Regions from separate parts of the Shewanella oncorhynchi genome, predicted to be linked through region 4. Evidence: predicted binding sites of a transcription regulator. Region 4 holds the regulator's gene; each other region holds the start of a gene.
What was found. Region 4 encodes sigma-54, which starts transcription at its own class of promoters, with help from an activator protein. Its sites were predicted from a motif close to GTTGGCACGNNNNTNGNNT; they were not measured.
Positions count from the first base shown of each region.

Region 1: RA178_RS08910 (YccF domain-containing protein) is a predicted target of sigma-54. The motif match lies at 3,182-3,200, and genes of this name have one in related genera.
Region 2: flgA (flagellar basal body P-ring formation chaperone FlgA) is a predicted target of sigma-54. The motif match lies at 1,174-1,192, and genes of this name have one in related genera.
Region 3: flgF (flagellar basal-body rod protein FlgF) is a predicted target of sigma-54. The motif match lies at 4,091-4,109, and genes of this name have one in related genera.

Region 1 covers NZ_CP132914.1:1,980,127-1,986,169, forward strand. The annotation lists gene RA178_RS08895 (substrate-binding periplasmic protein) at 1-574, shown strand, start outside; gene RA178_RS08900 (M14 family metallopeptidase) at 740-1,780, shown strand; gene RA178_RS08905 (alpha/beta fold hydrolase) at 1,777-2,667, shown strand; gene RA178_RS08910 (YccF domain-containing protein) at 2,703-3,110, opposite strand; gene RA178_RS08915 (pyridoxal-phosphate dependent enzyme) at 3,378-4,406, shown strand; gene RA178_RS08920 (NrtR DNA-binding winged helix domain-containing protein) at 4,488-5,201, shown strand; gene prs (ribose-phosphate diphosphokinase) at 5,559-6,043, shown strand, end outside.
Region 2 covers NZ_CP132914.1:1,584,070-1,590,112, reverse strand. The annotation lists gene RA178_RS07220 (CheR family methyltransferase) at 1-102, opposite strand, end outside; gene RA178_RS07215 (chemotaxis protein CheV) at 203-1,123, opposite strand; gene flgA (flagellar basal body P-ring formation chaperone FlgA) at 1,329-2,036, shown strand; gene flgM (flagellar biosynthesis anti-sigma factor FlgM) at 2,112-2,435, shown strand; gene RA178_RS07200 (flagella synthesis protein FlgN) at 2,438-2,863, shown strand; gene RA178_RS07195 (LPP20 family lipoprotein) at 2,991-3,440, opposite strand; gene RA178_RS07190 (FlgO family outer membrane protein) at 3,437-4,069, opposite strand; gene RA178_RS07185 (flagellar assembly protein FlgT) at 4,350-5,516, shown strand; tRNA gene RA178_RS07180 (tRNA-Arg) at 5,572-5,647, shown strand; gene RA178_RS07175 (motility associated factor glycosyltransferase family protein) at 5,699-6,043, shown strand, end outside.
Region 3 covers NZ_CP132914.1:1,592,237-1,598,279, reverse strand. The annotation lists gene flgJ (flagellar assembly peptidoglycan hydrolase FlgJ) at 1-705, opposite strand, end outside; gene RA178_RS07260 (flagellar basal body P-ring protein FlgI) at 723-1,814, opposite strand; gene flgH (flagellar basal body L-ring protein FlgH) at 1,826-2,500, opposite strand; gene flgG (flagellar basal-body rod protein FlgG) at 2,512-3,300, opposite strand; gene flgF (flagellar basal-body rod protein FlgF) at 3,311-4,054, opposite strand; gene flgE (flagellar hook protein FlgE) at 4,227-5,588, opposite strand; gene flgD (flagellar hook assembly protein FlgD) at 5,671-6,043, opposite strand, start outside.
Region 4 covers NZ_CP132914.1:735,896-741,938, forward strand. The annotation lists gene RA178_RS03340 (HPr family phosphocarrier protein) at 32-307, opposite strand; gene rapZ (RNase adapter RapZ) at 294-1,148, opposite strand; gene ptsN (PTS IIA-like nitrogen regulatory protein PtsN) at 1,145-1,588, opposite strand; gene hpf (ribosome hibernation promoting factor) at 1,591-1,878, opposite strand; gene RA178_RS03360 (RNA polymerase factor sigma-54) at 1,907-3,385, opposite strand; gene lptB (LPS export ABC transporter ATP-binding protein) at 3,493-4,224, opposite strand; gene lptA (lipopolysaccharide transport periplasmic protein LptA) at 4,221-4,775, opposite strand; gene lptC (LPS export ABC transporter periplasmic protein LptC) at 4,762-5,322, opposite strand; gene kdsC (3-deoxy-manno-octulosonate-8-phosphatase KdsC) at 5,319-5,870, opposite strand; gene RA178_RS03385 (KpsF/GutQ family sugar-phosphate isomerase) at 5,870-6,043, opposite strand, start outside.

The DNA of each region.
Region 1 (6,043 bases), 1.2 Mb from region 4:
GGGACACCAATTAGACGTGGATTTCTATCCGTGGAGCCGCGCTGTCAAACTTACGACTATGCCGAACTCTGACTACATAGGTTATTTTCCTGAATACTATGTAGAAACTGAAAAGTTTATTTTTTCAAAACCGATTGGCGAAAGTCCATTGGGGCTGGTGGAGCAAAAGTCCCATCCAGTAAGTTGGAATTATATTGAAGATCTTAATCGCTATACCTTAGGTGTGGTGAAAGATTATGTGAATACTCAGGCCTTAGATCGCATGATCGTTTCCGGTGTTCAGCGGACTGAAGCTGTGACTTCGGATGAGCATAATGTCAAAAAAGTTGCCGCGGGTCGGATTGATGCCGCGGTGATTGATGTCAACGTTTTGCACTATTTACTCAAGCAAAAGCCCTTACAGCCGCTGGCGACAAAGTTGCAAATCAATCGGCAAATTCTGGCGAATAAGCAGCTCTATATCGCGTTTCGTAATACAGAAGAGGGACGGCGTTGGCGAGATATTGTTGACCAAGGTTTAGCGCAGGTTGACGTAGAAACCATCATTGGAGAGCTACTTTATCGTGAAGACTAATGTAGGGTTTTAGGATAGTTTATTCTTTGTTTTACTCGCTATTTTTCCGCTTATTTCCCCGTAAAGTCACTTCTGATATGCAGTTTGTCATCATTTTGTCTTTGTTCACTATTAGTATCACTTTAACGGCATGAGTAGTTCTCTCATTTTATTGATTAAGGTGACATGAAGAAACTTCCTTTTGAGCTTCCATTTGAGTTAGATACGCTGCAGCAACTCATTGATACTCATCATCTTAAGTTGGATTATCAGATCCTTGCCGACATTCCATTCCGCCAAGAGCATTTCCCCCTTTACAGTGTTGAGTTAGGAGGTACAGATACGCCTTGTCCGACTGTGCTCTTTGTGGGTGGCGTGCACGGGGTTGAGCGTATTGGATCTCAAGTTATTTTGGCATTGTTGAACAGTTTGTTGCAGCGGCTTGTTTGGGATAAACACCTACAACAGATGTTAACGGGCCTGCGGTTAGCTTTTGTACCTGTAGTGAATCCTGTTGGGTTATTCATGGGAACGCGGGGCAATGGTAATCAAGTGGATTTGATGCGTAACGCTCCGATAGAATCCCGTGAAAAAGTGTCCTTTATGGTGGGAGGACAGCGTATATCGTCACGGCTGCCCTGGTATCGCGGTATTGGGGGAATGGAGCTGGAAACTGCGGGCTTAGTTGCCTATGTACAACAACTGTTGAGTCGCAGTACAAGTTTGATTTCGCTCGATGCCCACTCGGGATTTGGCTTGAGTGATCATATCTGGTTCCCCTACGCCCATACCCGTACCGCTTTCGAAAATGCCAATTATATTTTTCATCTAAAACAATTGTTTGAACAGAGTTATCCCCATCACGGCCATTATCGGTTGGCGCCACAGAGCCAGTTTTATCGCACTCATGGTGATATTTGGGATTATCTCTATCGCCAGCATCAAGTGGCAGATCCTTCTGCTCAGGTGCCATTTTTACCTTTGACATTAGAGATGGGATCTTGGGCATGGATAAAGAAGAATCCTAGACAAATATTTAATTTTGCTGGCTTTTTTAATCCACAAAAAACACATCGTCACCACAGGATTTTACGCAGGCATACAGTACTCATGCAATTTATGATGGAAGCGGCCTATGCCCAATCGTTAGAGCAGTTAACACCTGAACGTTTGACTGAGCTGACAGAGTGCGCACGGCATTATTGGTATCGGGAGTCTCAGTCATGACCACTTGGGTGTTATTAAGGGGATTAATGCGTGATCAGCGCCATTGGAATGGTTTCGATCAGCGTCTGCGACAAAAGGGATTGCGAGTGCTGACACCGGATCTTCCGGGCAATGGGACGCTATCCCACGAATTAAGTCCGCTTAAGATTGCCGATTATGCCCATGCCGTGTGGCAGCAATTGGATGAGCAGGTACAGGAAGGGGAGACTATTTATCTCCTCGGCTTGTCTATGGGCGGTATGTTGGCGCTGGAAATGGCATGCCAGCGACCTTGGCAGATAAGGCATGTCTTTGTATTAAACAGCAGTGCGGCGAATTTATCGTCTTGGTATCAAAGATTTAACCCGCTGAATGCATTGAAGGCTTTTTTCATGCGGGCTCGGGGTAACGCTTTACATCCAATCGAGTCGACTATAGTGCGTTTAACCAGTTTTCGTCATCGGCGAGATCGAGAGTTAATTGTCAAGTGGAGTGAGTTTCGCCGCGATACCACACCAAGTGGACGCAATTTATGGCGACAACTTTGGGCGGCTTTTCAATACCAATGTCCATTGACTGTGGAAGTGCCGATAACTGTGCTCTGCGGTGACCGTGATGCGCTGGTGAGTATGGCATCGAGTAAGGCGTTAGCATGGCATTTTTACACCGATTTGATTGTACTTGCTTATTGTGGTCACGATGCTGCTATAGATGCACCCGCAAAACTGGCGCATTATCTGTTGGACATTGTGGGGGCGACTAAGCCGCAAGCGCAGTTTTCTGCGGATAGCGAGTCTGCCAATACTCAATATGATTGCAATGATTTATTGGAGGAAGAAATAGCCTTAAACGAAGCGATATTTGCTGTATGGGATGACAAAGCGCTATCCACTCTTGAAACCAAATAATCGAGAGTGAATAGCGCAGTTAACGCATTGTCTTATTAAGCTTTAGCCACTACGGTTTGGCCTATCGGTGTGAGGCTGAGTAAAGCCAACTTAAGATGTTGTATCCCAAAGGGAATACCGATAATCGTCACAAAACAAGCTAAGGCGTGGACCAAATGCCCTATGGCTAACCAGATCCCAAACAGTAAGAACCAAATGATATTTCCTACCATGCCTAATGCACCTGTGCCTAAGTCTTCACGTCCAGTTAAGTGGCGACGGTTCATTTGTTCTTGGCCGAAGGGCCAAAAGGTCATTTCGCCGATAACAAAACAGGCGCGGCCGAAGGGAATACCAATGATACTGATAAAACACAGGATACCTGCAAGCCACCAAGCGAGTCCCATTACAAATCCGCCGAGTACAAACCAAGCTATGTTGAATATTAAGCGTAATACAGCCATTGAAAACTCCTTATGTTTACCCTGTTAGCCTTTATCGTTAGCTTCGATAAATTGAATATATGTCAATGTCTAAGCGATAACTATGCCAACTATTTAAATTATTCATAATCAATGGGTTAATTATATGTGTTCGAGATTCATGTGTCATTTTCACTAGTTTTTCGCCAAATTGATAATTTCTTAAGGGCGTAACAGGAAGGGCGGAGTTACACTAGCCTTCCCTTAACTGGTTTAAAAAACAGAGAATTTAATCGTTTGAGTAGCTTGATGTTTGCAAATTCCCCTGTCGATACATTTGCCTTTGCTGGCAGAGACATATTCCTAAAACGTGATGATTTACTGCATCCGGCGTTTAGTGGCAATAAAGCTCGCAAATTCGGCTATTTTTTAGATCATGAGTTTGCAGGCATCAGCAAGGTGATAGGTCATGGCTCGCCATTAGCTAACTCACTGTATTCATTGTCAAAATTGGCGAAGATGAAAGGCTGGCAATGTGATTTTTATGTAGATCATATTGCCAGTCAAGTGGTTAAATATCCTACGGGCAATTACGCTGCCGCTTTAGCGAATGGCGCTAATATTATCGATTTAAGTGTGTTAATAGCACAAAAGCAGGCGTGCACTCAGCCGCAATCTGAACCTCACGTTTTGTCAAATCTTAATGCTAGGCCTGACCCTACAGCGCAAGTGGGCGATGTGCGACTGAGTTGCCAAGATTATATCGAGGCTCAAGTACTCGTGAATGAGCCGACGGCGCTTTTTATCCCAGAGGGGGGGCGCTGTGCTTACGCCGAATACGGGATAAATAGATTGGCGCAAGAGATAGTACAGTTTGCGCAGGCGAATGGATTGGTTGATTTAACGGTGTTTTTACCTTCGGGGACGGGAACGACTGCGTTATTTTTAAATCAGTATTTTATCCGTCAGCAAACGGATATTCGTGTCGTGACTTGTGCCGTTGTCGGTGGCGATGATTATTTGCGCTTGCAATTTTCGTTGCTTAATACCAATACCAGTGAGCATCCACAGATTGTTAATGTCGGCAAGAAATATCATTTTGGTAAACTTTATCCGGAATTTTATGCCATGTGGCAGCGGGTCTGCGCCTCAGGCGTGCAGTTTGAATTACTCTACGATCCCTTAGGTTTTATTGTGCTTGAGGAATATTTACAAGGCGGAGGTTCTCGTCCTGTGATGTATATCCACCAAGGTGGCTTACTCGGGAACGAGACCATGTTGCCACGTTATCAGCGTAAATTTGGGCAAAGTGGCTCATCCTGTGCCTCTGATCATTGACTTAGTGACGCTAAGACATAATATGTTTGAAGCTGTGTAATGCTAAGTTAAGCTGATGATTTGGAACGATGAGAAATATCAATGACTGAAGCGGAATATCTCGCCAATTACGATCCTAAGGTTTTTAAGGCTCAGCTACTGACAGTGGATGCAGTATTGTTTACCTATCACGATCAGCAACTTAAAGTACTCCTAGTACAACGCTCAAATCATCCATTTTTAGGTTTATGGGGATTACCTGGAGGGTTTATCGATGAAAATTGCGATCAATCCCTTGAGCAAACAGTATTACGTAAACTGCATGAGAAAACCGCGGTAGTACCACCTTATATTGAGCAGCTCTGTACTGTGGGTAATCGTAGTCGCGATGTAAGAGGCTGGTCCGTGACTGTGTGTTATACCGCCTTGATGAGTTATCAAGCTTGCCAAATTCAGATTGATTCAGTGAGTGATGTTAAGTGGTGGCCATTAGCAGATGTGTTGCAGATGCCCTTGGCGTTTGATCATTTGCAGTTAATTGAGCAAGCGCGGGAACGCTTAACACAGAAAGCCTTATATTCTTTAGTGCCAGGATTTGCACTGTCTGAACCTTTTACCTTGCCAGAACTGCAGCATGTTCATGAGGTTTTACTGGGCAAGCCTATCCAAGGTAAATCTTTTCGTCGGCGGGTTGAACAGGCCGATTTATTGATCGATACGGGATTAAAGCGCACCGAACGTGGTCGTCCTGCTAATTTATACCGCTTGAAACCCAATACCGCATCGTATCGCTTCTTAAGAAATTTAGAATGTTGATCACAGTGAATGTGGATTTAAGCAAGATATTCGCCTTGCTCAATATGAGTTACGGCGACTGCTTATGCCTTATTCATGGTGACTTTGAATCAGTAAAGGCTGTTTAATTACTGATTTTGCCTTAATGTCTCCGGTTCTTGTATTACTCGATACCCATATTGTAGCTTCTTAGTTGTCGCGCCCACCAATAGTGTCCAAAAGACACTATATGCCATTTAAGCATAACATTTTAGGTTGCGGCGTCTGAAATAGTCTAAAAATCAACTTTACACAATAATGTCTTTAAGACACTATTGTTCATGTAGACAACAAGGGCGCCGTCAATTTCGGCAATCTTGCCACAGACAGGAGGTTACTATGTCTCAACGTATTCAAACGTCTCAAGATGCTTCTCACGCTCAATGTTCGCAAGCCGATTTTTATCGGTTACCCGCAGCTAGCGATGAGACTCACTACCGTTTATTTCAATTTGGTGCGGGGGAAAACCATGTTCAGCTGCTTGTTCCTCCAGCTAAACGAGTAACGATCTTTTTCAGTTATCGGGGCGATCATTCCATCATGCAGCTCTTGTTGTTAACTGATGCACTGCGTCGCAGTGGTGCCGAGCAAATTGATCTGTTATTGCCTTATATGCCGGGCGCTCGCCAAGATAGGGTATGTAATGCTGGTGAGGCCTTGTCGGTAAAAGTCTATGCTAGCCTGATTAATCAGCAGCAATATGCTTCAGTCACCGTTTTTGACCCGCACAGCGATGTCACCGCCGCATTGTTAGACCGAGTTCAGGTAATAGACAACCACAGCTTTGTCGCCGCGATCGCAGCCCAATTATCGGGTGAGCTAGT
Region 2 (6,043 bases), 850 kb from region 4:
ATATTGCTTATTTTCACCCAGTACGATGCCGCTGTGTTGCTCTAAGAACAACCTAAATTGATTATATTCAGCCTCAGCGAGTGATTTATTTGGCACATTCACATCCTAAATCCTATAGCAAGCACCAAAATCAGTGCGAAACCATCATGTTATAAAGTCGAGATTATAGCGTAAAGCGTATCTAGGTACTAACCTACAGCAATTACAAACTTAAATGCTTATTCACAGCAGCGGCCAATTCGTCGGGATTAAACTTAGCGATAAAGTCATTAGCCCCCACTTTTTGAACCATTGCCTGATTGAATACACCACTTAACGATGTGTGCAGTACCACTTTAATATGCTTAAGCTTAGGATCATCTCGGATTTCAGCGGTCAGGGTGTAGCCATCCATTTCAGGCATCTCAATATCAGAGATAATGAGGGGGATCTCATCGGCCACATTATCCATCTCTTTGGCGATCTCTTTAAGCTTGTCTAATGCTTCGCGACCATCTTTTGCGGTATCAATTTGTAAATTCAATGACTCGAGTGAACGAATAATTTGTTTACGCGCCACGGCAGAATCATCAATAACCATAATATGATAATGCTGAGTTCTGTCGAGGGTCAGTTTTTCATTGGCTTCTTCACTGATAGCTGTTTTAACCGGTGAAATCTCATCTAAGATTTTTTCCACATCGAGAATTTCAACTAATTCACCTTCAATTTCAGTCACAGCTGTCAGATAAGAATAACGGCCAGCACCTTGCGGCGGAGGCATAATCGCTTCCCAATTCATGTTGATGATCCGCTCAACAGAACTGACCAAGAAGCCTTGAACGCTGCGGTTATATTCAGAAATAATGATGAAACAGTTTTCAGTGCTCGCTAAAGGTTTTCCCCCTGTTGCCGCACTCAAATCAATCACTGAAATGGTTGTTCCACGAATATGAGCAACACCCTTCACATAAGGATTAAGTTTAGGCAAAGTGGTCAGTGGTGGACACTGCAGTACTTCTTTCACCTTAAACACGTTAATCCCAAACCGTTGACGACCGTTTAATTTAAAAAGCAGCAATTCTAAACGGTTTTGTCCAACGAGCTGGGTTCGTTTGTTGACTGAATCAAGAATACTCGACATAACTCTGCCTTGTTGTTCTGTTTATGTTCGGCCCTATAACTCAGTTGAGTATAGGCATATTAATTGCTTACGTCTTATCTATCGATAAACATAGTCGAAACTGAGTCAATCTTCTGACAGTGATGCAAATTATTATTACAGTGGTCAGCTTCGAACTTAATAAAAGTATAGGTGCATTCTGGCGTTACAAGCTAGTCTCTTCATTATGAAAGTAAATTTAGTCTGTTTTTTTAGTCTTTTCACCCTCTTCATGCCCGCTTTTGCGAGTGCAGAGCCTATTGTCCCCACCGTATCGGCAATCTCAGAATTAGCTAAAGCGCTTATTTCAGAAAAAATATCTGTTCCAGAAAATGCCAAAGTAAATATTTCGCCACAGATGGTTGACGCAAGAATGCTGCCGTCACAATGTTCGTCTCCAATGAAAGTTGAACTGGCTAGCGATAGGGAAATTAGCCGTAATAACACCTTAAAAGTCAGCTGTGATACGCAAGACTTAGCTTACCCTTGGCAAATCTATATCTCGGTTCGGGTGGATATCTTATTCCCCGTTGTTGTCTCAACCGAAATCTTAGCACCAGGCGAACTCATCTCTCCTAGTCAAGTAGAAGTCCGTTACATTGAACAAAATAGCTTGAGAGGTGCCGAATTCGATGATCCGAGTAAATTGGCTGGCGTGCGAGTAAAACGACGAGTAGCAAAAGATAATCCCATATTAAGCAACAACTTATGCTTCGTTTGTAAAAATGATTCGGTATCTATCTACGTTCGTTCTGGCTCATTCGAGCTCAAAACAGTGGGCGAAGCCCTACAAGATGGCAATAAAGGTGATCGGATCAGAGTCAAAAATAGCAGTTCAAACAAAGAACTAGATGCTATAGTCACAGGCATTGGCGAAGTTGAAGTAAGAATGTAAAATAATCTAAAGCTTTTTTGTAAGCTGCCGATACCCCAGTTAAGAAATCCCGTACACACGACGCTGGAGCCTAAAATGGCAATTGATATTAGCAAACTCAACACTGCAACGACTGCGCAAGTTCGTTCAGGCGCAACGAAAACGAGCAGCGATCAATCTGCTCAAGTTGCAACAAAATCAACAACACCACAGAGAAGCGACTCAGTGGTCATTACGGCTCAGGCACAACAACTTCAAGGAGCTCAGACTAAAATGGCTAGCCTTCCTGAAGTTGATCAAAAGAAAGTAGCAGAAATCAAACAAGCTATTGCCGAAGGTCGCTATAAAATTGACCCTGAAAAGTTGGCTGCCAATATTGCAAGTTTTGAAGCCGAACTTAATGACTTAAATAAAGAGTAACTATGACTGAAATAGCTAAACTGGTAGATCTACAACACGCCCATTTGGCTGTTCTTAAGCAAATCATACTCAAGGAAAAAGGCGCTTTGGTTGACCAAAACGCCGATTTACTGCTTTCCCTTGCTAACGAAAAATCGCAATGTCTGAAAGAACTAAAGACTAATGATGATATTCTGGCAAAACACAGTGATAAATCGCTACTCACTCAGCAAGTCGAACTCGTGCATAAAATGGCCGAGATCAAAGACGCATTGACTGAATGCAAAGAATTAAACGAACAAAATGCCAGTTTAATTGAGATGAATTTAGCGAGTTTAAATCGCTTTGCTCAAGCTTTACAAGCCAGCAGAAACGCCTCCAGCCTCACCTATAACGATAAAGGCAAGACCTCGACTATCTCAAGTTTAGGCAATGATTTAAAGGCCTAACAAGCGCATCACTCCCACTTAGCATTCCCTTTTCTAAGCTCTGATTAGATATTAATGTCTTGTACAAAAAGAAAAGCCGCGTAAATACGCGGCTCAATACATGCTGTTGAACATACATTCAATAACGCTAGAAATACGTCACTTCCTTCACTCGTTGTGGACGGCTCTGTTGTTGATAAAGCGCCCAAACCTGTGAAAAATCAAGTTCTAACTCAGTGACATAATGCTCGCCTGCTGGATAACTCTTAACGACTCGTGCACCGCGGATCACACCAGAAACTGACGCTTTGACATTATCGTCCGTCAACATCCAATCACTGACACTGCTGTTTGCCGTTATTTTCTGCCCATAAACTTGTTCCGCTAATTCACGATAAGCCACAATTTTTGATGCCTGCATAGCCATCAACACTCTTTGTGATTGCTCTTTAGCCGGTTGAGTCGCTAACGGCGCATATCCTATAGCCGTTAACTTAGGAAAACTCGGCGGCGGCACATCTTCCCATTGCACATATCTATCTTTAGCAGCGCAGCCAGTTAGCATTAGCGCCACAATAACTAAAAGGTAGCGTTTCATTTTCCATCTCCTAAAACACGCACTTCATTCATACCTGGACTCGCCTGACGATATAAGATGCCATTTTGTGACACAATTTGCTCCGAAGGCTGCATGTAGTTTGCCAACTCTTTTTGAGTCACAAAAGTTTGAGATGCCGATACCACGCGATTGTTACTAATGTTCACAATCCGAGTATTGATCGCCATACCATTGGTTACTACGCTCATAGTCGAAACGACAAGATGCTCAACAGGAAGATCTTTCGACAATTTTTGCCAATCTCGCGTCAAAATAAAATCCCCGTCAGATGTGACTCTCAAGCCATCAGCTAAGTTTAAATCCACCACATTAAACTGAAAGCTATGGAGCGATGTCATTAATCCTTGCTGTAACTGTTGCGCTAACGCATTAGTGCCATTCAAATCACCCACTAATACAGGTGTTGCAACTACGATAGGTTGATCAGAACGCAGAGCATCATTTTGCTTAACGAGCTCAGTCACTATTCGCTGTGCTAAATGGTTAATCACTGCCGTTGGCGGCAACCCATTGCCATCCACTAAACTCGGTTTGGGCGGTGTAACCGGTTTAGCTACACATCCACCTAACATTATCAATGTTAAGGGAATAATCACACGCTTTAGCATTGGATTTACCTCATCTATGGGTGCATTGGCAGTCAAGTGACTCACTTTCTAAGCTTCAAATTTTTAATGAGTAACAAAAACCAGCAATCTTTGGACCAATATTAACCTCAGTCCGACAATATTCTTCTATTACGCAGTATATCGACTGTAACAATGGAAACTTTATCAAAAGTTCTCATACTCAGGCACGAAATTTGCTTTATTGACATATTAGATTAAGAGTCAGAAAACTGGCTCGATTGGTAATATCGCCATTAGCTTAGCGATAAGGATTGAATTGATGCACATACCAGGTTCAGCTTCGCTCATCATTTTGAGCCTTTTACTACTTTCTTTGCCCACCAGAGCCGAATGGATAGAAGCCAGCGGAGAAGCAACTATTATCAATGGTAATACAGCTCAAGCAAGGGAAGAAGCAATTAATCAAGCTGTTAGCTATGCGACTTTAAGCACAGGTATTCAAATATCCAGCGAGCAACAAACCTCTAATGGTAACCTCACACAAAATAACTTTGCGATAAATCGCAACGCCCAAGCCATAAACATCCAACTCGTAAGCGAGCAAATTCAGGGAAATAAAATATATGTATCCCTACGCCTCGATCTAAATGATGATCCAACACAACAGTGTCCTAATGGCCAATTAAAGGCCGCTATTTTAATACCTCAAACACAAATAAAAGATCGTTCTCAGCTTAGATATGGACAACTTTCAGGCTTTGAAGAGGTCATTTCAGAGGCGTTAGGGAACACTATAGAAGATTACTCTTCAACTGGCTTTAGTCACATCCATGCTAACGAGCGACTCGATATTGAACAAGACCTAGTGGATATTCGCGGTTATCGACTCCCAAGCTGGCTCAGTGAAATTACCGACAGCCAATATATTCTTCAACCGCAGATCATTGATATATCGATAGAGCCTGTACAACCCACCTTCTTAGGATTTTGGGATGAAGCTCCGCTAAGGCAATTTCAATTCAAACTCAGCCTCTATCATGGGATCAGTGGCGAAGAGGTCTGGAGCAAAAGCTACAGCACATCGGCCCCATGGGAATTTGAAGAACAGGCTATCATTGCTCCCAACAGTAATAGATTCTGGCGTTCCTCCTATGGAAAAAGTATTACTCAATTAATATTGCAAGCTACCCGAGATTTAGACAGCACACTTAATTGCAGGCCATTACTTGGCCAAGTCGTTAGCCGACAAGCAGACAGGATTATATTAAATCTAGGCCGCAAACATGGCATTCGTGTCGGTGATAAATTCCAAGTAGTATTACAACAAAACTTACCCGATAGACTCAATGAAATGCGCGCCGTCGCGACCAAAAGTCGTGCAACGGTAAAAATTGAGCAAGTAAGCGAAGAAAGCGCCACCGCAGTACTTGTAGACCAAAATGCCGCCTACAATGTACAGATAAACGACATAGCGCTTAAGATTTAAGCAACTAAATCATAAGCCTTTTAATCAAAGATAAAACCAGTATAATCACTGTCGTCTCTTCATAGCTCAACAGGATAGAGCAGCCGCCTCCTAAGCGGCCGATCGGGGTTCGAGTCCCTGTGGAGAGACCAGATAGTGACCTTGGTGATATCAAACTCCTAGAAATCTTCCGGAGAAGCGGAATGACCGAGCTATTTGCGTCTAATCTCAATATTATCGTTAAGCGTTGGCCTATCGTAGCTGCTGCGATTAAAAACCAAACCATCAATGAATTAGATGCTCACCTTATCAACGGTCGTAATCAAACTATTAGTGTTAATGGTATTCAGCTCAGTAGTCGTCATGACCGCATCGCCGAAGCACGGCTCTTTATCAGTACATTACCTGCAGATGCAACTCACGTAACCGTCTACGGTGTCGGTATGGGAGATGTACCAAGTTTACTTATCGATAATCCACAGTATCTTTCAATTGATGTTTGCATTTTAAACCTCAGCGTTTTTGCCCTCCTCATCAGTTACACAGAT
Region 3 (6,043 bases), 860 kb from region 4:
GGCTTTTTCAGCATGTGGATATAAGGTCGCTAAAAATTCTTCTCGACTACCAAACCTGACAATCTTTTGGGTTTCCCTAAATGCTGCCGTCGGCAAAACTTGGCCGCTAATCACAGGTTCTACCACTGAAAGTGATTGTTCACTCCAGCTCGGCTTAGGCGTATCGATAGCCAGTGAACGATTAGGCGCATCAATGTCCATTGATGAATTTGCATCTTCAGCTCTATCCGGTTCAAATACAGGCCGAGCGATAGCAGCCGGCACACCATGATTTACAACTGTGGGTTCAACCACAGGAGCGGCTGAACTCTGCATAGGCACATTAAGCGCTTTATCGTCGTGGAGCATTTTCATGCCACCATCGTCACGCAATACCGATGCAGGCGTGAAATGACTTGTTTCGGGAGAGAGTTGCTGCACCATCATATCGGCAAGGCCCAATACACCTTTGTCAGATAAATCGACCGATAACTGCTGATCGCGCATCTGCTCGTAAAACTGAGTGTATTGGCTATTGAGTGGACTATCAGACTGAAAAACCGCATTGGCATCGCGCATACTTTTCATCAGCATTTGCACGAAAATACCTTCAAATTGTTGGGCGACCTTTTTCAAGGCGCCCTTCTCATCTTTCTGAGCCTGGGCGCGGAGTGAATCTAGCCCGCCCAGGTCAAGAAAATGTGATGAACTTGAAAGCTTTTCCATGATTTTCCCGACAGAAATTAGATGATGATAAGTTCACCATGCAAAGCTCCTGCCACTTTTAATGCTTCAAGTATTGCTAACACATCTGAAGGGGCTGCGCCGACTAAGTTAACCGCTCTAACCAGCTCATCCAGCGTAGTGCCTGGATTAAACATAAACATACGGCGGTCACTTTCTGTCGCTGTGATCGTACTATTACTCGTGACGGTTGTTTGACCATTTGCCAACGCGTTAGGCTGCGAAACCTGTGTCGCCTCCGCAATCGTGACAGTCATGCCGCCATGGGTAATCGCCGCAGGGAGTAAGCGTACGTTTTGCCCAACCACTATGGTTCCAGTACGTGAATTAACGATCACTTTGGCAGATTCCTCTGCGGGAACAACATCAAGGTTTTCAAGCGTTGCTAAAAAGGAGACCCGTTGTGATACATCACGTGGAGCAGTTACCTGAACAGACGTCGCATCTAAAGGACGCGCCATATCAGGACCTAATAGATCATTGATCGCATCGGCCATTCGCTGCGCAGTAGAGAAATCCGAACGACGTAGGTTAAACGTCAAATAATCGCCAGTTGAAAATGGGGTAGCTACACTACGCTCAACAATTGCGCCATTCGGTATACGACCTACAGTTGGCGTATTTTGAATCACCTTTGAACCATCTAAACCATCGGCACTAAAACCACTCACCACTAAACTACCTTGGGCGATCGCATACACATTACCGTCTACCCCTTTCAAAAAGGTCTGTAATAAGGTGCCACCGCGTAAGCTTTTGGCTTCGCCTAAGCTAGATACCGTCACGTCAAGATCTTGACCAGGTTTGATAAAGGCAGGCATATCCGCGTGTACGGCTACCACTGCAACGTTTTTAATTTTCGGTTTGACGTTGTCAGGAAGATTAATCCCAAAGTTTTTGAGCATAGTCATAAAGGTCTGCTCGGTATAACTGGTTTTTTCCCCCGTTCCCGGTAAACCGACCACTAAGCCATAACCAATCAACTGGTTACTACGCACACCTTGCACATTGGCAATATCTTTAATTCGTTCAGCCTGACTAGGTAGAGAAAACACTAGCATGGCAACGGCTAACACCAGTTTATATTTCATGATACGACTCCTTAGAAGGGCCACCAGTCGCTCATAAAGAACTGGCTTAACCAGCCCACTTTTTGAGCATCTGCGAAAGTGCCTGTGCCACTGTATTGGATACGGGCATTAGCCATTCGCGTTGAATCGACAGTGTTATCGGGTTTAATGTCCTGCGAACGAACGAGACCAGTGACACGAATAAACTCATCACCATTATTGATTGAAATCCATTTTTCACCACGGATCACTAAGCTGCCGTTGTTTAGCACTTGCATCACGTTTGCCGAGATGCTGCCATCTAGACTATTGCTCTGATCCGCATCCGATTCACGCTTAGTGTTCATGCTATCTTTGTAACGCAAATCAATTGGCACTCCGCCAATGGACACATTACTACCACCTGCAAAGATGGGATCTAAGCTCATGTCTGAACCTTTTTTGATCTGATTGCCTGCACTCTTCTTAGCTTGAGTCGATTCCTTCAATACGATAGTGATAATGTCACCGACTTTGTGGGCGCGTATATCCGAATACAAGCTAGATGCTTGGCTGTCTTGATAAATAGAGCCAGTTGCGGCAATTTTTGTCGGCGGTGCCTCTGGGTATACCGGCGCGTAAAAGGGATCATCCGCAAGGGGTTTCTTTTGCGTCGAGCTACAAGCTGCAAGCAATAACGCGACGGCCAACACAAGATATCTAGCCATGATGTTTGCCTCTATAAATTCTGAGTCACATAAGACAGCATCTGATCTACCGCTGAAATCACTTTTGAGTTCATCTCGTAAATGCGCTGACTTTCGATAAGGTTCACCAGTTCCTCGGTCACGTTCACATTAGAGGTTTCTAAGGCGCCTTGACGAATAGCACCCATGCCATCTAACGAAGCGGTACCTTGAATTGGCGTGCCGCTCGCACCAGTTTCCGTATATAAGTTTTGTCCCATAGGATCTAGACCCGATGGATTAATAAAATCCGTCATAGTCAACTGACCCACGACTTGGTTCTCAGCGGTACCTGGGGTTTTTACTGAAACTTCGCCCTCCGCGGAAACGGTAATACTGGTCGCATTATCAGGAATAGTGATCGCGGGTTGTAGCAAATAGCCAGAACCTGGCGTCACAATCTGACCCGTATCGTCTAAGGTAAACTGACCATTTCGAGTATAAGCAGTGGTTCCATCAGGGAGCTGGATTTCAAAAAATCCAGGACCTTCAATCATAAGATCCAGCGAGTTATCCGTCGTCAGCATGTTACCCTGAGTAAACATTTTTTGAGTGGCGACGACTTTCGTACCCGCACCTATGTTTAATCCGTTGGGTAACTTAGTGTTAGAAGCACTAACACCACCCGCTTGGTTAACTGTTTGATAGAGTAAATCTTCAAATACTGCGCGGCTTTTTTTGTAGCCCACAGTGCTAGCGTTCGCTACGTTGTTTGAAATCACTGAAATATCAGTTTGCTGTGCGTCTAAGCCAGTTTTACTAATCCATAACGCCGGATGCATAATCTATCTCCTAACTAATACGCATTAATGAAGATGAAGCGCGATCATTCTCTTCCGCGGTTTTCATCATCTTGACTTGCAATTCAAACTGGCGCTGAAGATCAATCAAAGACACCATTTCATCAACAGGGTTAACGTTACTGCCCTCTACGGCACCACTTTCAACTGCGACGAAAGGGTCAGCTGGTGCTGGTTCACCTGACATTTGTCGAAATAATCCATCTTCACCACGCATCATCTGCGCATTGCCGGGATTAACTAACTTCAATCTCGCCACTTCTTCTATCACTTCAGCAGTCGCCCCTTGAGGGCGAACAGACACTATGCCATCCTGTGAAATTGACACTTTATCAATAGGTAATGGCAGCACTATCGGGCCAGCATCCCCCATCACGGGATTGCCTCTGTCGTTATACAACATGCCCGTCGCATCGAAACTGAGACTACCTGAACGGGTATAAGCTTCACTGCCATCTTTCGCCTGAACGGCAAACCAGCCATCGCCTTTAATGGCAACATCGAGATCCCGTCCAGTGGTTTTTATCGGACCAGAGCGAAAATTAGCTGACGGAGATTCTGTCATCGCAAACACCCTTGAAGGCAACCCTTCACCGAAGGCTTGCATCGATCTGGCCTGCGCCATATCTGATTTAAAACCATCGGTATTAGCATTGGCTAAGTTGTTCGCACGGAGTGCCAGCTCATTCATATTTTGCTTAGCGCCACTCATGGCGACATAAAGGAATTTGTCCACAGACTGCTCCGTCAAATTTTCTACATGACGATATCAAAGCAAGCATCGTGCCAATAAAAATTAATTTTAATTTACTGATAAAATTGAAGAATAAGGAAATGAAGTGAGTTGACAGCAGGATAAAGGCTAAGTGTTGCCATTGGCGGCAACACTTAGTTAAATAAAGTAATGATTAGCGGATTTGTAATACGGTTTGTTGCAGCGTGTTATTCACTTCAAGGGTACGGGAGTTCGCTTGGAAGTTACGCTGCGCCGAAATTAAATCGACCAGTTCAGTAGTTAAATCGATGTTCGATTGCTCTAACGCCGATGAACTGATGCTACCAAAAGTTCCACTATTTGCCTCACCCGCTAACGCTGGACCTGAGTTCAAACTAGCTTTCCACGACGTATTACCCACTTGCGTTAAACCTTGTTCGTTAGCAAAACGAACTAAAGCAACCCGTGCTAAAGGCACGGTTGAGCCATTAGAATAACTCGCGGTCACTAAACCATCTTCGCCGATTTCAACGTTAGTTAAGCGGCCTACAGTCGTACCATCTTGCGTCAACTCAGTTGCACCAAAAGGAGCCGCATATTGCGTTGGGGCATTAAACTTCACAGTCAAATCTTGAGTACCATCGGCCCCAGCCCCTAAAACACCCGCACCACTGACGCCTAAAGCCTCAGTCTTGACTATAGCAGGATCGCTACCTGTGTAGACACCAACTGAATTGAACTTGAGTACAGAGCCTTTCCAACCACCAGCAGTTTGAGCTGTGCCCGTTGCATCAGGTGTACCATCGCCAGTGGTATCTGTTTGATAAGTACCAGCAGGACCGGCTAGATCGACTTGTTTTCCATCAACAGCATAGTAAGCCACCCAATTGTTCTCACCATTGTACGAACCATCTTTGGGCTTAACAAAATAAGTGGTCATAATATGTGGCTCACCGAGTGAGTCATAAATTGTCATTGATGTAACGTTATTGTAGGTTTTTGCATCTAGAGGATCGAATGCCGCGGGGTCGAGTGCACTTTCCTTAGCATTTAAGTTCATTTGTAAAGTAACATTCTCAGTCTTTACAGGGCTACCTGCAGTGTCTGGTATTTGTACCGGCTTAGCCGTCGTTAAACTCACTGATGTCGAGTTCCCATCTTTATCCACTGGGAAAGTTTGCAAATAATTACCAGCAGAATCAACCATGTAATTATTTTTATCTACCTTAAATGCTCCAGCACGGGTAAACGAGTGGTCTAATGTACCCAGTTCAGAGGCAGTAACGAAAAAGCCACCACCTTTAATCGCCATATCAAGGGAGTTATTCGTCAACTGTAAGCTACCTTGATGGAATTGCTGTGCCACTTGACTCGTAGCAACACCACCACCGACAGCAGTTTTAGCATTTGAAAAAATAGAATTAGCGTAAACATCCGCAAATTCAGCACGGGACTCTTTAAAGCCAATGGTGTTCGCATTAGCAATGTTATTCGCCGTAGTGTTTAAATCTTTCTGCGCGGCAGAAATGCCACTCAATGCAATGTTAAACGACATAATTCACCTCTACACTTGACTCAATTCATTTATGAGCGACTTACGCCCAATTCGGATGCTGCAAAAATTCTTTTATGCAAACTTAGGTTTCAGACACAGCTAACACATCGGTTAACTTGATGCCCATACCGCCTCTCAAGTTAAGAATCGCGCCAGTACTGGCCGTACCGAGAGAAACGCTGGTCACATGAGCATAGGTCGAGACTGGCAATTCTTGGGATTTCCCATCCATTAAACCACTCGCCTTGATCGTATAGTTACCTGCGGTTACAGGGTTTCCATCTTTATCGAGGCCATCCCAGTTAACATCGACATTGCCCCCCTTACTGCCATCAACTTTAAAGGTGGTCACAACTTGGCCTTTCTCATCCTCAACACGTACAGTAACTTCAGGAATTTTAGCTGGCGTGCTAATCACACCTTTTATTGTTGGGCTTTCAGCTGAAATGTTACCT
Region 4 (6,043 bases):
CTAACGATGAAGTGCTTAGTGTGAAGTGAAACTAACAGGCTTCGTCAAACTTAGCGTCGATTAAGGCACAAATAGCATCGAGAGCCGGCTCTGCATCTGGGCCTTCGGCGATAAGCTTAATGGTTTTACCCATACCAGTTTCAAGCATCAGTAAGCCAAGTACACTGGCGGCCGATGCTTGTTTATCGCCTTGGATTAAGGTGATGGTCGCATCAAACTCGGAAGCCAGTACCACCAACTTAGTGGCGGCACGGGCATGTAAACCGAGCTTATTACAGATGGTTATCTGACGTTCAAGCTTTGGCATTATTGAGCTCTCGATGACGGGCATACACTTTATGTTTACCGTTACTAAAGCGTTTGGCCAATTGCTCTGCGACGTAAACCGATCTGTGCTGTCCACCTGTGCAGCCAATGGCCACAGTTAAATAACTGCGATTGTTACGCTCGAGGTGCGGCAGCCAAGTCTCCAGTAAATTTTCGATTTGCCAGATGAACTTATTAACCAGTGGTTGACGATTTAAGAACTCAGCTACGGGTTCATCTAAGCCAGTCAATGGCCGCAGCGCCAGCTCCCAGTGGGGATTGGGCAGGAAGCGCACATCGAACATAAAGTCGGCTTCGGTGGGCATTCCGTGCTTAAAGCCAAAGGACTCGAAGTTGATCACGAGTTCTTTATCGACACTACCAAGGAGAATTTGTCGGACTTGGTCGCTTAAATCATAGATATTCAAATTCGACGTATCTATGTAGTGATCGACCAGTTTTGACATAGGCTCAAGCAGTTTCCCCTCCAGCTTTATCGCTTCTTGCAAAGAGACTCGGCTCTTCGACAAAGGATGCAAACGGCGGGTTTCGCTGTAACGCTTGAGCAGAATTTTATCGCTGGAGTTAAGGAAGAAGCTCGTTAACTCAGTATCTGGAGGTAGGCTAGCGAGTTGTTTCACTAAGACCTTATCCTGCTCAGGCATGTTACGCACGTCGACACTGATGGCGACGAGATCGTTACTGCCTTTGAGTTGCTCAAGCAAACTGCCAATCAATGGCAAGGGAAGGTTATCGACACAATAATAGCCGAGATCTTCGAGTACCCTAAGGGCGACAGATTTGCCTGAGCCTGAGCGGCCCGACACTATGACCAGTTTCATCCAGTGATTACCTGATAGAGTTCCGTTTCATCATGCGTCTTGCGTAATTGCTTTAATATTTGCTTGTCGCTCAGCTTTTCGGCCATGCAAGACAAAGTACTTAAGTGCTGCTGACATTGGTCTGCAGGCACCAGTAGTGCAAATAAAATATCAACAGGTTGCTTATCGATAGCATCAAATGCTATCGGCTCTTCACACTTAATTAGTATGGCAATGGGCTGATCTATATCGGCTAGTCGACCATGTGGAATGGCGATGCCGTTACCTATACCTGTGCTCCCCATCTTTTCGCGCGCCACTAGGCTTTCGAATATCTCTTGAGATGAGAGGGTCGGGTACTGGGCAGCGACTAAGTCGCTGATGAGTTCCAGTACCTTTTTCTTGCTGCCCGGAGTGGCGCAGGTAGTGCACTCCGGCCGCAGTATGGTACAAAGTTCCATTATTAGTGTTTTGTTAACTTCTCTTTGTGTTTAATAACCTGACGGTCAAGCTTGTCAATCAGGGCGTCTATAGCGGCATACATGTCAGCATGCTCTGAAGTAGCAAAAACTTCACCACCTATGAGGTTTATTCTCGCTTCAGCAATTTGTTGCATTTTCTCAACATTGAGCACAACGTGCACATTATTGATCTGTTCGAAATGGCGTTCAAGTTTTGAAAACTTTTCTTCTACATATGCACGTAACGATTCGGTAATTTCGACATGGTGTCCACTTAGGTTTATTTGCATAGAAACGTCCTCCGATATCCACTGTAGGTTATAAACTTTTACGCTGATTAGAAGGTGGAATAAGCATAGCCTCTCGGTACTTCGCAATGGTTCTGCGGGCTACGTTGATCCCTTGTTCTGCCAGAAGTTGTGCCATCTTGCTATCGCTTAATGGTTTTTTCTGGTTTTCCGCTGCCACCAGTTTCTTTATAAAGGCTCTGATTGCTGTGGATGAGCACTCACCACCATCGTCAGTACCGACGTGGCTAGAGAAGAAGTATTTTAGTTCAAAAAGTCCCTTAGGGGTATGCATGTATTTTTGAGTTGTGACCCGTGAGATGGTGGACTCATGCATTTCTACCGCTTCGGCAATATCGTTAAGCACCATAGGCTTCATGGCTTCTTCACCGTACTCAAAGAAACCTTGCTGATATTGCACTATGCAATTAGCAACTTTAAGCAAAGTGTCGTTACGGCTTTCTAGACTCTTAATAAACCATTTAGCCTCTTGCAGATGGCCGCGAATAAATTGGCTATCGGCTTGGTTTTTTGTGCTGCGTGCCATAGAAGCATAATGTTGATTTACATTGATTTTGGGCATGCAGTCAGGATTAAGCTCAACGACCCAGCGGCCATTTTTCTTCGACACAGACACATCTGGGATAACGTATTCGTCATTATTGGGCGTGATCAACAAACCTGGGCGAGGATTGAGGGTTTGGATGAGTGCTATACCATCCCTTAATTCATCTTCTTTTAATTTAGTCTTACGCATCAATAACCTAAAATCACGGGCGGCGATCAGATCTAAATGATCTTTGATCAGCATGCGGGCGTTTTCTAGGTTGGGAGTATCAGCGGCGAAATGCGACAGTTGGATCAGCAGGCATTCACTTAAATCGCGTGCAGCAACGCCTATGGGATCAAAATGCTGAATGCGCTTGAGTACGGCTTCGACTTCGTCAAGCTCAACTTCAGGATTGCCCATGGCTTCGAGAATTTCTTCAGTGCTTTGGGTGAGATAGCCCTGATCGTCGATGGCATCAATAATGGCGGTGGCAATGGCTAAATCGGTTTCAGAAAACGGCGTGAGGTTTTTTTGCCATTCTAAGTGTTCGTACAAACCTTCACTGGTCTCACCTTGGAAGGGCATATCGTCTTCACGACTGCCGCCGGGGCCTGAGTTTGGGGAGGCGGTAAACACTTCATCCCATGTGGTGTCCATGGGGAGCTCATCGGGCATGGATTCTTTGGTTAGCGACTCTGCCGTGTCTATGGTGGAGCTGTCTTTTTCTGGTGGCAGAGTGCTAGATTCACTGAAATCCGTATCGGATAGCGTTTGGTTTACAGGGGTTTTAGTGGCGTCGAATTGATCCTCTTCCAGCTCGAGAAGGGGATTAGAATCTAATGCTTGCTGGATCTCTTGCTGCAGTTCTAATGACGACAGTTGCAACAGACGTATAGCCTGTTGTAATTGTGGCGTCATGGTTAACTGTTGACCCAGTTTGAGCTGGAGTGACGCTTTCATGTTACCGCTGATCCCTACGTTATTATTGTTGGATGAGGTCGCTTATTATCATTTTGAGTGAAGCCCAATGGCGGTATAAATTGCCTCCATTGGCTTCGCTCGATTAACTATAGCCTGAATTGTTCACCTAAGTACACAGCCCTAACTTGCTGATTGTCTAAGATCTCTGCTGGAGTTCCTTCGGCAATCAGGTTTCCGTGACTCACAATATAAGCATGTTCACATACATCTAATGTCTCGCGGACATTATGGTCTGTGATCAGTACGCCAAGGCCGCGACTTTTGAGTTGTTCGATAATCTTCTTGATGTCGATAACCGAAATAGGATCGACGCCAGCAAACGGTTCATCGAGCAAAATGAACTTAGGATTAGCGGCTAAAGCCCGCGCAATTTCGACGCGACGACGTTCGCCACCCGACAATGACATGCCTTGGCTGTCACGGATGTGGGTGATATGAAACTCTTCGAGCAGATGTTCTAGTTCTTCTTCTCGTTCTTCATTTTTAAGTTCTTTACGAGTTTGCAGTACGGCCATGATGTTGTCATGAACAGTTAGCTTACGAAAGATACTGGCTTCTTGCGGTAAGTAACCTATGCCTTTGCGGGCACGCAGATGCATAGGATCTGCGGTTAAATCATCATCGTCGATAAAGATATGTCCCTTATCGCTCTTCACTAGCCCGACAACCATGTAAAAGGTCGTGGTTTTACCTGCACCGTTTGGACCGAGTAGGCCAACGACTTGACCGGTTTTTACCGTCAGACTGACGTCTTTAACCACTTGGCGACTCTTGTAACTTTTCGCCAGATTTTGTGCTCTTAAGGTGATTTGGGTCATTTAGAGTCCTGCTTTTTTACAGGTTTATCCGCCGGAGCGTCTGATTTAGCATCATCTTGATAGTTTTCAGGCTGAATAATAGTGATCACGCGATCGTCACCACTGCCAGTACTCTCGGCCATCAATTTCTGTTGAATCATGTTATAGCGGATTAAATTGCCTGTAACTTGGCTACCCGCTTGATCTAATGACGCCATACCTTTCAGTGTTAAGGTGCGGCTTGCCATATCGTAACGAATTTCTTTCGCGCTAGCCGATGCAGGACGGCCATCGTCTAATATTTGGCTATACGTAGCAGGGTTACCTGTGGCGACCAAAGTTTTGCTATTTTCACCTTCAGCGGAAAATGCACGCAGTTCATTTGCTTGGATTTTTATTGAGCCTTGGGTAACTTCAACCGGACCAAAGAAAATGATCTGGTTGTTTTTGATATCCGCAGTTTGGCTCACAGCTTTAATTTTGACTTCTTGCTTTAAGTCGCCGACTTTCGCGAAAGCACTCATGCTCATAATTAGCATTAGGCTGGCAAGTAATACGTTATTTTGCTTCATATGTTCCTACTACCTGACTGGTCAATTGCACTTCTTGCGCGTTGAGGTCGGCATAAAGGCCTTGGCCTTGAATATTAAAATCTTTCCCTGTGACGTAAATGGTACGGTCAGAGGTCATTATCATAGTGTTGAGATCGAGTTCCAGATAACTGGTGGACAAGGTCTGAATCGGTTCTTCTGGGCTAATGGCATCGATAATAACATTATTTTCTAATACAACCTTGCCAGTTTCCTTGTTTAGCTTGCCCTGATCTGCCCTGAGTTGCCATTGTGCTTTACCTTGGTCTGGATAAACAAGATAAACAGGTTGAGTAAAGAAAGTTTGATTCGTTGAATCATAATGTTCCATGTGTTTCGCCGTCACACGGCTATTCACTAGTCCTTGCTCATTGAACTCAACACTGCGCAGATCTTCAACGATGAAATCTGGGGTATTTTGATCTTTTACTCTGTTATCGGAATCACCGCTGTGTTTGTTCTGGACCTGCCAGTAAAGCGCTAGTGCAGTTCCAAAAAAAGCGATAATCGCGAGTGTCACACGACTCATATACTCATTCCATGGGCCGAAGTGAATTTATTTTGACTTAGGAGTAACAGATCTGTGAGTTCACGCAGTGCACCGTGGCCACCATTGAGCGTAGTCACAAAATGGGCGTGTTGGCGTACATAGGGGTGGCCGTCAGCAACACTGACCGCTAAACCGACGACATTCATCACGGGGAGATCGACAATATCATCACCGATATAAGCCACTTCTTCTGGGGTGACACCATAAAGTGCGAGCAATGCTTCATAGGGCTCGAACTTATTGTCTACGCCTTGGTAAATATGGGTAACACCAAGGGCTGTCATACGGTTTTCAACGATTTTGGATTGACGTCCTGTGATCACGGCGAGGTTGAAACCGCTGGTGAGTAGTGAGCGCACGCCATAACCGTCACGGGTATGGAAGGCTTTGAGCTCTTCGCCACTATTGCTCAAGTAAATACGGCCGTCGGAAAACACCCCATCGACGTCACAAATCAACAGTTTAATCTTTTGCGCGCGTTGCCACACATCATCACTGATTGGGCCGTAAAATCCTTGCTGTGGCATTAAATGACTCCTGCTTTAACCATGTCTAGCATGTTAAGAGCGCCGATAGGATGGCGGTCTTTATCAATAACAATTAATCCGTTGATGTTTTTTGAGTCCATCACTTGCAGCGCTTGGGCGGCCAATACATTATCCGTGATCGTCACGCAGTTACGGGTCATCACATCGGCAAT